DNA from 2 places in the Martelella soudanensis genome. Region 2 is predicted to be linked to the other one. Evidence: predicted binding sites of a transcription regulator. Region 2 holds the regulator's gene; the other holds the start of a gene.
What was found. Region 2 encodes LexA, which represses DNA repair genes until DNA is damaged. Its sites were predicted from a motif close to TGTTCNNNNTGTGTTCNG; they were not measured.

Region 1 (5,409 bases), 2.7 Mb from region 2:
GGCCGGCGTCGATCCGCAGATCATGGGCACGGGCCCGATCCCGGCCTCGAAAAAGGCGCTGACGAAGGCCGGATGGCAGGTTGGCGATCTCGACCTGATCGAGGCCAACGAGGCGTTTGCGGCGCAGGCCTGCGCGGTCGTGCGCGACCTCGGGCTCGATCCCGAAAAGGTCAACGTCAATGGCGGGGCGATCGCGCTCGGCCACCCGATCGGCGCGTCCGGCGCGCGGGTGCTGACGACGCTGCTTTACGAAATGCGCCGCCGCGATGCGAAGAAGGGCCTTGCCACGCTCTGTATCGGCGGCGGCATGGGCATCGCCATGTGCGTGGAACGGCCCTGAAGGCAAAAAGAAGGCGTCGCACGTGGCGACGCCTGGATCGGCGAGCGTGGGGTGCTGCGAGCCGATCTTGACGCGACAGCCAGAGGCGCGCGCCGCTTTCGATGGCGCCGGCATACAAGACGCTGCCGGCGCGATCCTGTCTTACCTTGCGGTTGCCGCGCCAACGCCAGCGCCGATAAGGCCGCCGGCAACAGCACCGGTAGCATCGCCCGTCAAGGCGGCGCCGGTTGCCACGCCAAGGCCGCCGCCGATTGTGGCGTTGCGCTGCGTCGTCGAGCATGCAGCCAGCGGAAGAAGGATCGCGATGGCGAGAACGGTCTTTTTCATAAGTTCAGGTCTCCAATGTTCTTTGTCAGATATAGCCTGGTCAGATATAGCCTGCCAGCAGCAGGATTATGACGATCAGCAGCACGAGGCCGAGACCGCCCGACGGCCCATAGCCCCAGTTGGTGGAATGGCCCCAACGTGGCAGTGCGCCGATCAGAAGCAATATCAGAATAATAAGAAGAATGGTGCCCAACATATCTTTCCCTCTCCATTGGAATGGTCGGATAGTAAACGCGGGCTTGTCGAAATTTGTTCCCGCCCTGCGTTCCCGGCACGCTGGAAAAATGATTAACGGCGGCCGCCGCTGCCGGCGGCAACCGCCTGAAATCTATGGTTAACAAAACCTTATTCCGCCACATATAGCGGTGAACAAAACAGGAAAACCGGCAGGTAAGCGATTCGTCGCTGATTCGTTCCGGCTTTGGCCCGAAAGTTAACGGGCGCTGCTTTCGCGGGCATTCGCAAGCCTCTTCACCTTGAGAAGATAGGCCGTCGCGCGACCGGTCGAAAACCCGGTGGCAAGGCCGATGACGGCGTTGACGGTCAGCATGAAAGGCACGTTTTGAGCAAGCGCGGGAAAACCTCACGAATGGCAGCGGTTTGCAATTCACGCTTGGCCGGATGCGGCGCGATCTGGCGAACTGGCGCGTGCATGGCCTGCTCCTGCCTCGACGATCTGCGCCGGACGGGCCTGCTGGCGGGTTGAGGCATATGGTTAACGCCGGACCCGAATCCGGCCGTTCGCCGCATTCCCCCAAAAATCCGAATCCAGATGTGGACAGGGTGCCGCCATTTTTCGCAACATCTAGCCGTGAACAAATCAGGAAAACAGCAGAGTCAGCGATTCGTCTGTGATTCGTTCGCTTCTGTTCCAAATCTTAACGGGAGGGCATTTTCGCGGCTGAAATTGCGGGTTCCCCTTGCTTGTCGGGCGGGGGCAGGCCATCTATAGGAAAAGCGGCTGCCGCGGACTGACGGAGCCGTTTCGCGCAGCGAAGAAAGACCGTCGGGGGCGAGCGTTTGGCCCCGGCCACATGATTTGGGACCGGACATTGAATTCTGAAGCAATGATCTTGAGCGGACGCGGCGTCACCGCGATGCTCGGTCCGACCAATACCGGCAAAACCCATTTCGCGATCGAGCGCATGGTGGCGCATTCCTCCGGCGTGATCGGCCTGCCGTTGAGGCTGCTTGCCCGCGAGGTCTATGCCCGCATCGTCGAGCGCGTCGGCGTCAACAATGTCGCTCTGATCACCGGCGAGGAGAAGATTGCCCCGCCGAAAGCGCGCTTCAGCGTCTGCACCGTGGAGGCCATGCCGCGCGAGGCCGATGTCGCCTTCGTCGCGATCGACGAGGTCCAGCTTGCCGGCGATCTCGAGCGCGGACACATCTTCACCGACCGCATCCTGCACTTGCGCGGACGCGAGGAGACGCTGCTTCTAGGCTCGGCCACCATGCGCCCGATCCTGCAGAAACTGCTTCCGGGCATCTCCGTGGTCGAGCGGCCCCGGCTGTCGCAGCTTTTCTATGCCGGGCAGAAGCGGATCACCCGCCTGCCAAGGCGCTCGGCGGTCGTCGCCTTTTCCACCGAGGAGGTCTACGGGATCGCGGAACTGATCCGCCGCCAGCGCGGCGGCGCGGCCGTTGTGCTCGGCGCGCTCAGCCCGCGCACCCGCAACGCCCAGGTCGAACTCTACCAGAACGGCGATGTCGAATATCTGGTGGCGACCGACGCGATCGGCATGGGTCTCAACCTCGATGTCGACCATGTCGCCTTCGCCCAGGACCGCAAGTTCGACGGCCATCAATATCGCAACCTCAATCCCGGCGAGCTCGGCCAGATCGCCGGCCGCGCCGGGCGGCATATGCGCGACGGCACGTTCGGCGTGACCAGCCGGGTCGCCCCGTTCGACGATGAACTGGTGGACCGGCTGCAATCGCACCATTTCGATCCCGTCAGGGTGCTGCAATGGCGCTCCAAGGCGCTCGATTTCTCCTCGCTGCAAAGCCTGAAGGCAAGCCTTGACGACGTGCCGCGCGTGCAGGGACTGACGCGGGCGCTGCCTGCCGTCGACCAGCGCGCGCTTGAATTCCTGGCCCGCAATCCGGACGTCGCCGGCAAGGCGGACCGGCGCGCCCGGATCGAACTTCTCTGGGACGCCTGCGCGCTGCCGGATTACCGCCGGATCACGCCCGCCCAGCACGCCGAACTGATCGCCTCGCTCTATCTCGACCTTGTCGAGCGCGGCACGGTGGACGAGGATTTTCTCGCACAGCAGGTCCGGCATGCCGACCGAACCGACGGCGAAATCGATACTTTGTCGGCACGGATTGCCCAGATCAGAACATGGACTTATGTTTCGAACCGGCCCGGATGGCTTGCCGATCCGACACACTGGCAGGAAAAGACGCGGAAAATCGAGGATCGGCTGTCAGATGCGCTGCATGAGAGGTTGACGAAACGCTTCGTTGACCGCAGGACATCTGTGCTGATGAAGCGCCTGAGAGAGAATGCGATGCTTGAAGCTGAAGTGAGCGTGAATGGGGATGTCTTTGTGGAAGGACATCATGTGGGGGAACTGGCGGGCTTCCGTTTCAAAGCCGTGGCCGGGGCCGAGGGTCCCGACGCCAAGGCGATAGAAGCGGCCGCACAGAAAGCGCTGGCGCTGGAGTTCGAGGCGCGCGCCGCGCGGCTGCATGCCTCCGGCAATGGCGACCTGGCGCTCGATGCGTCGGCGACCGTGCGCTGGCTCGGCGATCCGGTGGCGCGTCTGGTGGCCTCCGACAACATCTTGCGCCCGCGCGTGATCGTGCTGGCCGACGAGCAGTTGACGGGTGCAGCGCGCGACCATGTCGCAGCCCGCATCGAGCGCTATGTCAACCACCAGATCCAGACCGTGCTGAAGCCGCTCGACGATCTTGCCAGCGCCGAAGACCTTGAGGGCATCGCGCGCGGCCTCGCCTTCCAGCTGGTCGAGGCCTATGGCGTGCTGTTCCGCCGCGATGTCGCCAATGAGGTGAAAACGCTGGATCAGGACGCGCGCGCCTCGCTGCGCCGCTATGGCGTGCGTTTCGGGGCTTATCATGTATTCATGCCCGCCCTGCTGAAGCCCGCGCCCGCCGAAATGATCACGCTCTTATGGGCGCTGAAGAATGACGGGGTCGAAAAGCCGGGCTATGGCGACCTGATCTCGGTGCTGGCCGCCGGCCGCACCTCGGTCGTCACCGACCCGACTTACGAGCGCGAATTCTACAAGCTCGCCGGTTTCCGTTTCCTCGGAAAGCGCGCCGTGCGTATCGACATTCTCGAACGCCTCGCCGATCTCATCCGTCCGCTGACGCAGTGGAAGCCGGAAGCGGGCTCGCCCCGGCCGGAAGGCGCATTCGACGGCCGCCGCTTCGTGACCACGCCGGCGATGATGTCGATCCTCGGCGCCACCGCCGACGATATGGAGGAAATCCTCAAGGGTCTCGGCTATCGCGCCGATATCGCGTCGGAACAGGAGGTCGCGCAGCTTGCCGAAATCCAGACCGCGCGCGATGCCGAAAGGGCCGCGCGGCAGGCGCCGAGCGGCGTGACGGTGGAAACCGTCGCCAGGAAGGCCGTCGCCGAAAAACCCGTCGAAGCTGAAAAGCCGGCCGCCGAGGCCTCGACGGACGCGCAGGAACCGGCTGCGGCGGAAGCCTCCGAAGAGACCTCCGCAGCCGAAACGGAAACCGCTGAGACGCCGGTAGCCGAGACGCCGGCCGAAGAGCCGACGGCCGAGGTTGCCGCGACGCCGGTTACGGACGAACCCTCCGCGCCTGACGTCGACAAGGCCGAAGCGACCGCCGAGGACAAGCCGGAAGAAGAGCCGAAGCCGGTTCTGCTGTGGCGTCAGGCAGGCCGCAACGAGCGCAACAACCGCCCCCAGCAGGGTCGCGGCCAGCCACGCGGCGAAGGCCGCGGACGCGGGCAGCAGGGTGGCCGCAAGGGCGGCGGCGAACCCGGTGAAGGCCGTGGCGAGGGCGAGCGGCCCGGCAAGGGCGGCCCGGGCGGCAAGGGTGGAAAAGGCGGCAAGGGACCACGCCGGGATCGCAATGACGATCATGCGAACCAGCGCCCGCCGCGCCGCGAAAAGGAAAAACCGATCGATCCCGATTCGCCGTTTGCAAAGCTCGCCGCGCTGAAGGCGCAGATGAAGCGGTAACGTCATGGTTGATGCCGCGACAAGACAGCGCATCGACAAATGGCTGTTCTTCGCGCGCATCGTCAAGACCCGCTCGCTGGCGCAGAAACTGGTGCGCGACGGCAAGGTCCGGCTCAACGGATCGCGGCTGGTCCGCCCGAGCGTCGAGGTGGGTGACGGCGACAGGCTCGTCGTTTCGCTGGAGCGCCGCGATGTTCATCTGATCGTGCGCGCGCCGGGTATGCGCCGGGGGCCGTTTACGGAGGCGCAGGCGCTGTACGAGGATGTCAGCCCGCCGCCGCAAGCGCGTGAAGCGCTGACCGCGTTTGAGCAGGCGCAGCGGGTTCCGGGCTCCGGACGGCCGACCAAGAAGGAACGCCGCGACCTTTCGAAACTGCGCGGCGATTGAACCGGCCGCCGCAGTTTGGAAAGTTCTACCCGTCCCGCCCCGGTTTCGAGCATGAAATGGTCTTGCCCGGCCGTTTGAAAGTCGGTACTCCCCGGGCAGAGTTTATGGATGCAAAGCCCGAGGCAAACCGGTTCTCGGTTCTGCCGGGCCGGCACCGACCGTTT
Region 2 (5,409 bases):
GGCAGCATGCCGGCGAGAAACAGGCCCGCGACCGACACGTTCATCACCGACGCATAGATCAGCATCGGAATGCTGGGCGGGATGATCGGGCCGATAACGGAGCTCGCTGCCGTCACCGCGGCGCTGTAGTCCTCGCCGTAGCCGTTCTTTTTCATCGCCGGGACCATGATGCTGCCGACAGCGACGGTATCGGAAACCGCCGATCCGGTGATGCCCGCGAAAAACATGCTGGCGACGATATTGGTATGCGCCAGGCCGCCGCGGATCCACCCCACCAGCGACGACGACAGCGTCATCAGCCTGTCGGTGATCCCGGCGCGGTTCATGATCTCGCCGGCCATGATGAAGAACGGGATGGCCAGCAAAAGCATGTTTTCCGTGCTGGTGAACATGCGTTGGGGAATTTGCAGGAACAGACGCGGGTCGCCGATGTCGACATAGACGAAGATCGTCATGAGGACGAGACACATCGCAATCGGAACGCCGAGCAGAAGCATCGGCACGAAACTGCCAAAAATAATCGCGATCAAGGGTCACACTCCGACGTTTTGTGCGTCGGCCGCCGTCTTCCTCGGATCGGGAAGCGCCGCGGCGACACTGAACAATCCCAGCAGCACGCCGCCGACGGGAACCGAAAGGTAATAGTAATAGAGGCTGATGCCGAGATAGAGCGACTTCTGGTACTTGCCGACGAACAGCGCCATCTTGTAGCCGAAATAGACCATGACGAAGACGACCACGAGGGCCAGCAGCATGTAGATCACCCTGAGCACGGTCTTCAGAAACGGCCCGACCAGTTCGTAGACAAACTCCACCCCGATATGGCCGCCATGACGCGCGATGACCCCGGCGCCGACAAAGGTAAGCCAGGCAAAGAACAGATTGCTGATTTCCTCCGACCAGACCGGAGAATTCCCCACAAGCTGGTTCACGATGATTTCATAGGCGGTACTGAGAAACAGCAGACCGGCCAGCGTGATGGCAATCGCCATGCACAGCTTTTCCAGTCCGTCCATCAGGACCTGATATCCAACGAGCAGCTTTTTCATTCCGACGATCTCCCTGCCACCACGGTCCGGCGCGCATGCGAACCCTGCCCCGCGGCGCGTTCGCATGCGTCCGGCTTGACGAAGCGGGCGAGCAAGCAATGCTCGGCGGACAGCCGTCCGCCAGAGCCGTTCTCGAATGCCCGCCCCGTTCGCGTCCGCGGCTTAGCGCTGGGTTTCAGCTTCCTTGGTGGCGGCGAGAATGCGATCGACCCATTCCTGGCCGTCGGGACCCATCTGCCTCAGAACCATGTCGACATAGGGTTTCTGGGAAAGTTCGCGGAATTCGGCGAGCTCTGCCTTGGTCGGGTAGTAGAAGACCGCGCCTTCCTTCTCCATCGCGCTCTGGATAACCAGCGAGGAAAGGAGGGACTGGGCATTTCCGACGCGATTGCAGAGGTCCCCTGCCCGCAGGATCAGAGTCTGGTTTTCAGGCGACAGCGACTGGAAGAACTCCTCGTTGATGAGAACCGGGTGCAGATTGTAGCTGTGCCGGGTCACGGTGACATAGGGGTTCACTTCATAGAGCTTTGACGAATACATCGAATAGAGCTCGGTATCGTGGCCTGCGGCCATGCCCGACTGCAGGGCGGTGTAGAGTTCGTTCCAGCTGATCGTAACGGTATTGGCGCCCCAGGCGCGGAACATCGCCAGCAGTCCCGGATTTTCCGGCACGCGCATCTTCATGCCCTTCATGTCGGCGACGCTGTGGATCGGCTTGTCCGCGTAGATATTGCGGAAACCGGCGCCTTCCGGCCAGGCCAGAACACGAAGTCCGGTCTTTTCAAGGACGGTTTCGGCAAGCGCATCGCCGAAGGGACCATCCATGACCTGCCAGGCCGTCAGACTGTCCGGGAAAACATATGGTATCTGCGTGACGGCCATTTCCGACACGAACGGCACAAGGATCGACGTATAGGCGCCGACCATCTGGATCACGCCGGTTTGCGCCGATTCAACCATCGCACGGGCGCCGCCGAGCGCTCCGTCCGGATAGACGTCAAGCGCAAGCTCGCCTTCGGAAGCGACGTCGAGATACTCCTTCATCGCGACAACGCAAGCCGTTCGCCCGGCGCCCGGCAGATGCAGGTCCGCCTCGGAACTGTGGCCGATCTTGATGACGATCGGCTCGGCGCTGGCAGCGCTGACCGTCGCACTAACCGTCATCGCCGCACCGAGCGCGAGTGCTGCAAATTTCTTCATGTAATTCCTCCCCGTCCCGTTTCCTCCTGATGGGCGGCGGCCCGCTTCGCCCTCCCGGCGTCTTGGCCACCATGCGCGACCTGGGACAAAAGGTCACTTTTGAAACTCTATTTTAAAAATCTTATGTTGTCGACAGCCTTGCAATCAAACCACGCACCAGAAATATCGAAAGCCCCAGGCGATGCGGGAGAACGACGAGCAGAATTTCGTTAAATGGGGGCCATGGCAAAACGCATGCGAGCGGACGCATTGTGTGGCGACAGGAGGCGCGAATTTCCGCGCGAGCCCGTTATTTTTGCCCCACTCCGGTTGCACTTGCGGAACACAGTAGGAACATGTATATTCGTTCTGGATTTGTTTCGAAGGACCAGGGGCAGGAAATGCTGACACGCAAACAACAGGAATTGCTGTTTTTCATTCATGAACGGATGAAAGAGACGGGCATTCCGCCCTCCTTCGATGAGATGAAGGAAGCGCTCGACCTCGCGTCGAAATCGGGCATTCACCGGTTGATCACGGCACTGGAGGAACGCGGTTTCATCCGTCGGCTTCCCAACCGCGCCCGGGCGCTAGAAATCCTGCGCATGCCGGACAGCACGATGGGTCAGCCGCCGCGCCGGGGTTTTTCGCCAAGCGTGATCGAAGGCTCCCTCGGCAAGAAACAGGAAGAGCCCAAGGCGCCGGTCGGCAACAATGACAGCGGCTCGACCGGCATACCGGTCATGGGGCGGATTGCTGCCGGCGTGCCGATTTCGGCCATTCAGGAAAACACCCATCAGATCACAGTGCCGGCGGAAATGCTTGGCGCGGGAGAACATTACGCGCTTGAGGTTCAGGGTGATTCGATGATCGACGCCGGGATCTTCGACGGCGATACCGTAATCATCCGCAATATCTCCACCGCCTCCCCCGGCGATATTGTCGTTGCGCTCGTCAATGACGAGGAAGCGACCCTGAAGCGGTTCCGCCGCAAGGGCGCATCGATCGCGCTGGAAGCGGCCAATCCGGCTTACGAGACCCGCATTTTCGCCGCAAGCCAGGTCAAGGTTCAGGGCAAGCTGGTCGGTCTGATCCGCCGCTACCACTGAAGGTAAGCGTCTCCGGAACCGTGATCACCGGCAGATATTCTCCGGAACGCCAGTCGTAGAGCCGGTGTCTGTTCCAAGGGCGATCGAGCGCTGTGACCGAGGTTTTGAGCGAAACGCTTGTCGGCCCGCACGAGGGCTGGCGGGCCTTTCTGGAGACAGCCTGGGGTGCGGTCCCCGCAGTGGCATCGCCGACTGTCACGGAGGCCGCAGCGCTTCGGTGACGTGCTTCCGCAGGCTCATTGTCCGCGTGCCAGGCTGTGTTTTGAGGCGACGCTGATGTGCCGCTGTCCGGGCGTTCGCGCGCAACCTCCGGCGACAGCGTGAATTGAAACGCGCCGCGCTGCCGGCGCATTGCCGGGGTGATGAGATAGGCGCCGGAGCGGCAGGTCTGAAAGCCGGGACGGTATCGACTGACGACGATATCGGCATTATCGCAGGCAAGTCCGGTGAAGGCCGGTCGTTCGACCGTCATGATTCGAAGCCCCGTAAAGACCGCATAGCACCATGCATCGTCCTCGCATCGGAAGATGCCGGGCCTCCGTTCGGCCTCGGCGATCGTTTTGAGTAACGTTTCGGCGGCTTGGGCCATATCCGGCGCATCCAGCCGGGCGAAGCGATCCTCCTCTTGCAACACCAGCGTGCTTTCCTCCACAGGTGGCGCCGTTTGCGATAGCGCAAGTGCGGTTTCCCATTGCTCGAACACGAAGGATGGCGGCCGTTTGGTGTTGAGCGCGGCGACCTCGCCGGCGACGATCGCAACGAGGTCGCCGTCGGCCGCCACCAGGATCTGGGGCGGCAACGGGGCGCGCGGCCAGGAAATCAGCGCGAAGGAGAGCGCCATCGGTATGACGCCAAGCAGCCGCAACCGTGTGCGCAACAGCACAAGCGGCAGGAATCCGACCAGGAAAAGAAGCAGAAATCCCGCTGGAGCGCGGCCTGTCGTGAACGCGCCGCCGAGGCCGTCGACCCATGTCGCGGCCTGCATCACCCAATCGAGCCCCCAGCCCATGACCGCCAGAAACGGGGCGTGAAGATTGAGCGGCATGGCAAGCAATGACAGCAGCCCGGCGGGCATGACAATAAAGGTCACCACCGGCATGGCAAGCAGGTTGCCCAAAAGCCCGTAGCCGGCAATGCGCGAGAAATGGTGGATGGCAAACGGCGTCGTCGACAGCCCCCCGATCAATGCGGTCAACACGATCCCGGAAAAGGCGATCCACAGCCAGCGGAGCGCGCCCCGGCGCGAGGCAAGGCCGCCCGCAGGCCTTCGCTGCCAGGCGCCATAGCCTGCAATCAGCGCAAGCGTTGCGGCAAACGACATCTGCATGCCCGGCCCCACCACCTCGGCGGGGGTCACGATCAGAATCACCAGCGCCGCCAGCGCGACATTGCGCAGGCTGATCGCCGGGCGGTCGAAGATCGCCGCCGCAAGCATCACCGCCAGCATGATGAAGGCGCGTTCGGCGGAAACCTGCATCCCGGAAATCAGCAGATAGAAAAGGGCCGCCGCGATCGCGGCGGCGGCGGCGATCTTTTTGGTCGAAACCGCCTCGGCCGCCCGCGGCGACATGGCCAGCAGCAGCCTGAGGCTCGAAAAGAAAATGCCGGCGGCGAGCGCCATGTGAAGGCCGGAAATGGCAATGATATGGGCAAGGCCGGCATTGCGCAGCGCATCGAGCATGTCATCGCTCAGCGCCCGGCGCTCGCCGGTGATGATCGCATTGGCGAAAGCGCCGGTATCGCCCTCAAGCACTGTCCGGATGCGCCCTGCAATGCCGTCTCGAATCCGCTCGATCGCCAATGCCGCCTCCGCGACCGGGCCCGGCGCGGGCGGGCGCCCGATATCTTTCGGCGGACCATAGAAGAAGCCCACCGCGCCGACCCCATCGAAATAGGACAGGAACCCGAAATCAACCAGACCGGGCATTACCGGCGCGGAAGGCGGCAGCAGGCGTCCGAGCCCCTGAATGTTGTGGCCAATCGGGACCGGCGGCAAATTGCCGCGGGCGACAAGCGTCACGCGCTCGGGCGGGCGGTGAATGACCGGGTCATCCGTTGCCGTCACCTTGACC

Region 1: a site for LexA is predicted at 1,479-1,496, ahead of HQ843_RS06360 (helicase-related protein). Genes of this name have one in related genera too.

What each region holds. Positions count from the first base shown of each region.
Region 1 is NZ_CP054861.1:1,318,404-1,323,812, reverse strand. It holds gene HQ843_RS06375 (acetyl-CoA C-acetyltransferase) at 1-340, shown strand, start outside; gene HQ843_RS06370 (hypothetical protein) at 482-667, opposite strand; gene HQ843_RS06365 (DUF3309 family protein) at 708-863, opposite strand; gene HQ843_RS06360 (helicase-related protein) at 1,735-4,857, shown strand; gene HQ843_RS06355 (RNA-binding S4 domain-containing protein) at 4,862-5,245, shown strand.
Region 2 is NZ_CP054861.1:4,022,619-4,028,027, forward strand. It holds gene HQ843_RS19315 (TRAP transporter large permease) at 1-530, opposite strand, end outside; gene HQ843_RS19320 (TRAP transporter small permease) at 534-1,049, opposite strand; gene HQ843_RS19325 (TRAP transporter substrate-binding protein) at 1,212-2,249, opposite strand; gene lexA (transcriptional repressor LexA) at 2,630-3,337, shown strand; gene HQ843_RS19335 (ComEC/Rec2 family competence protein) at 3,291-5,409, opposite strand, start outside.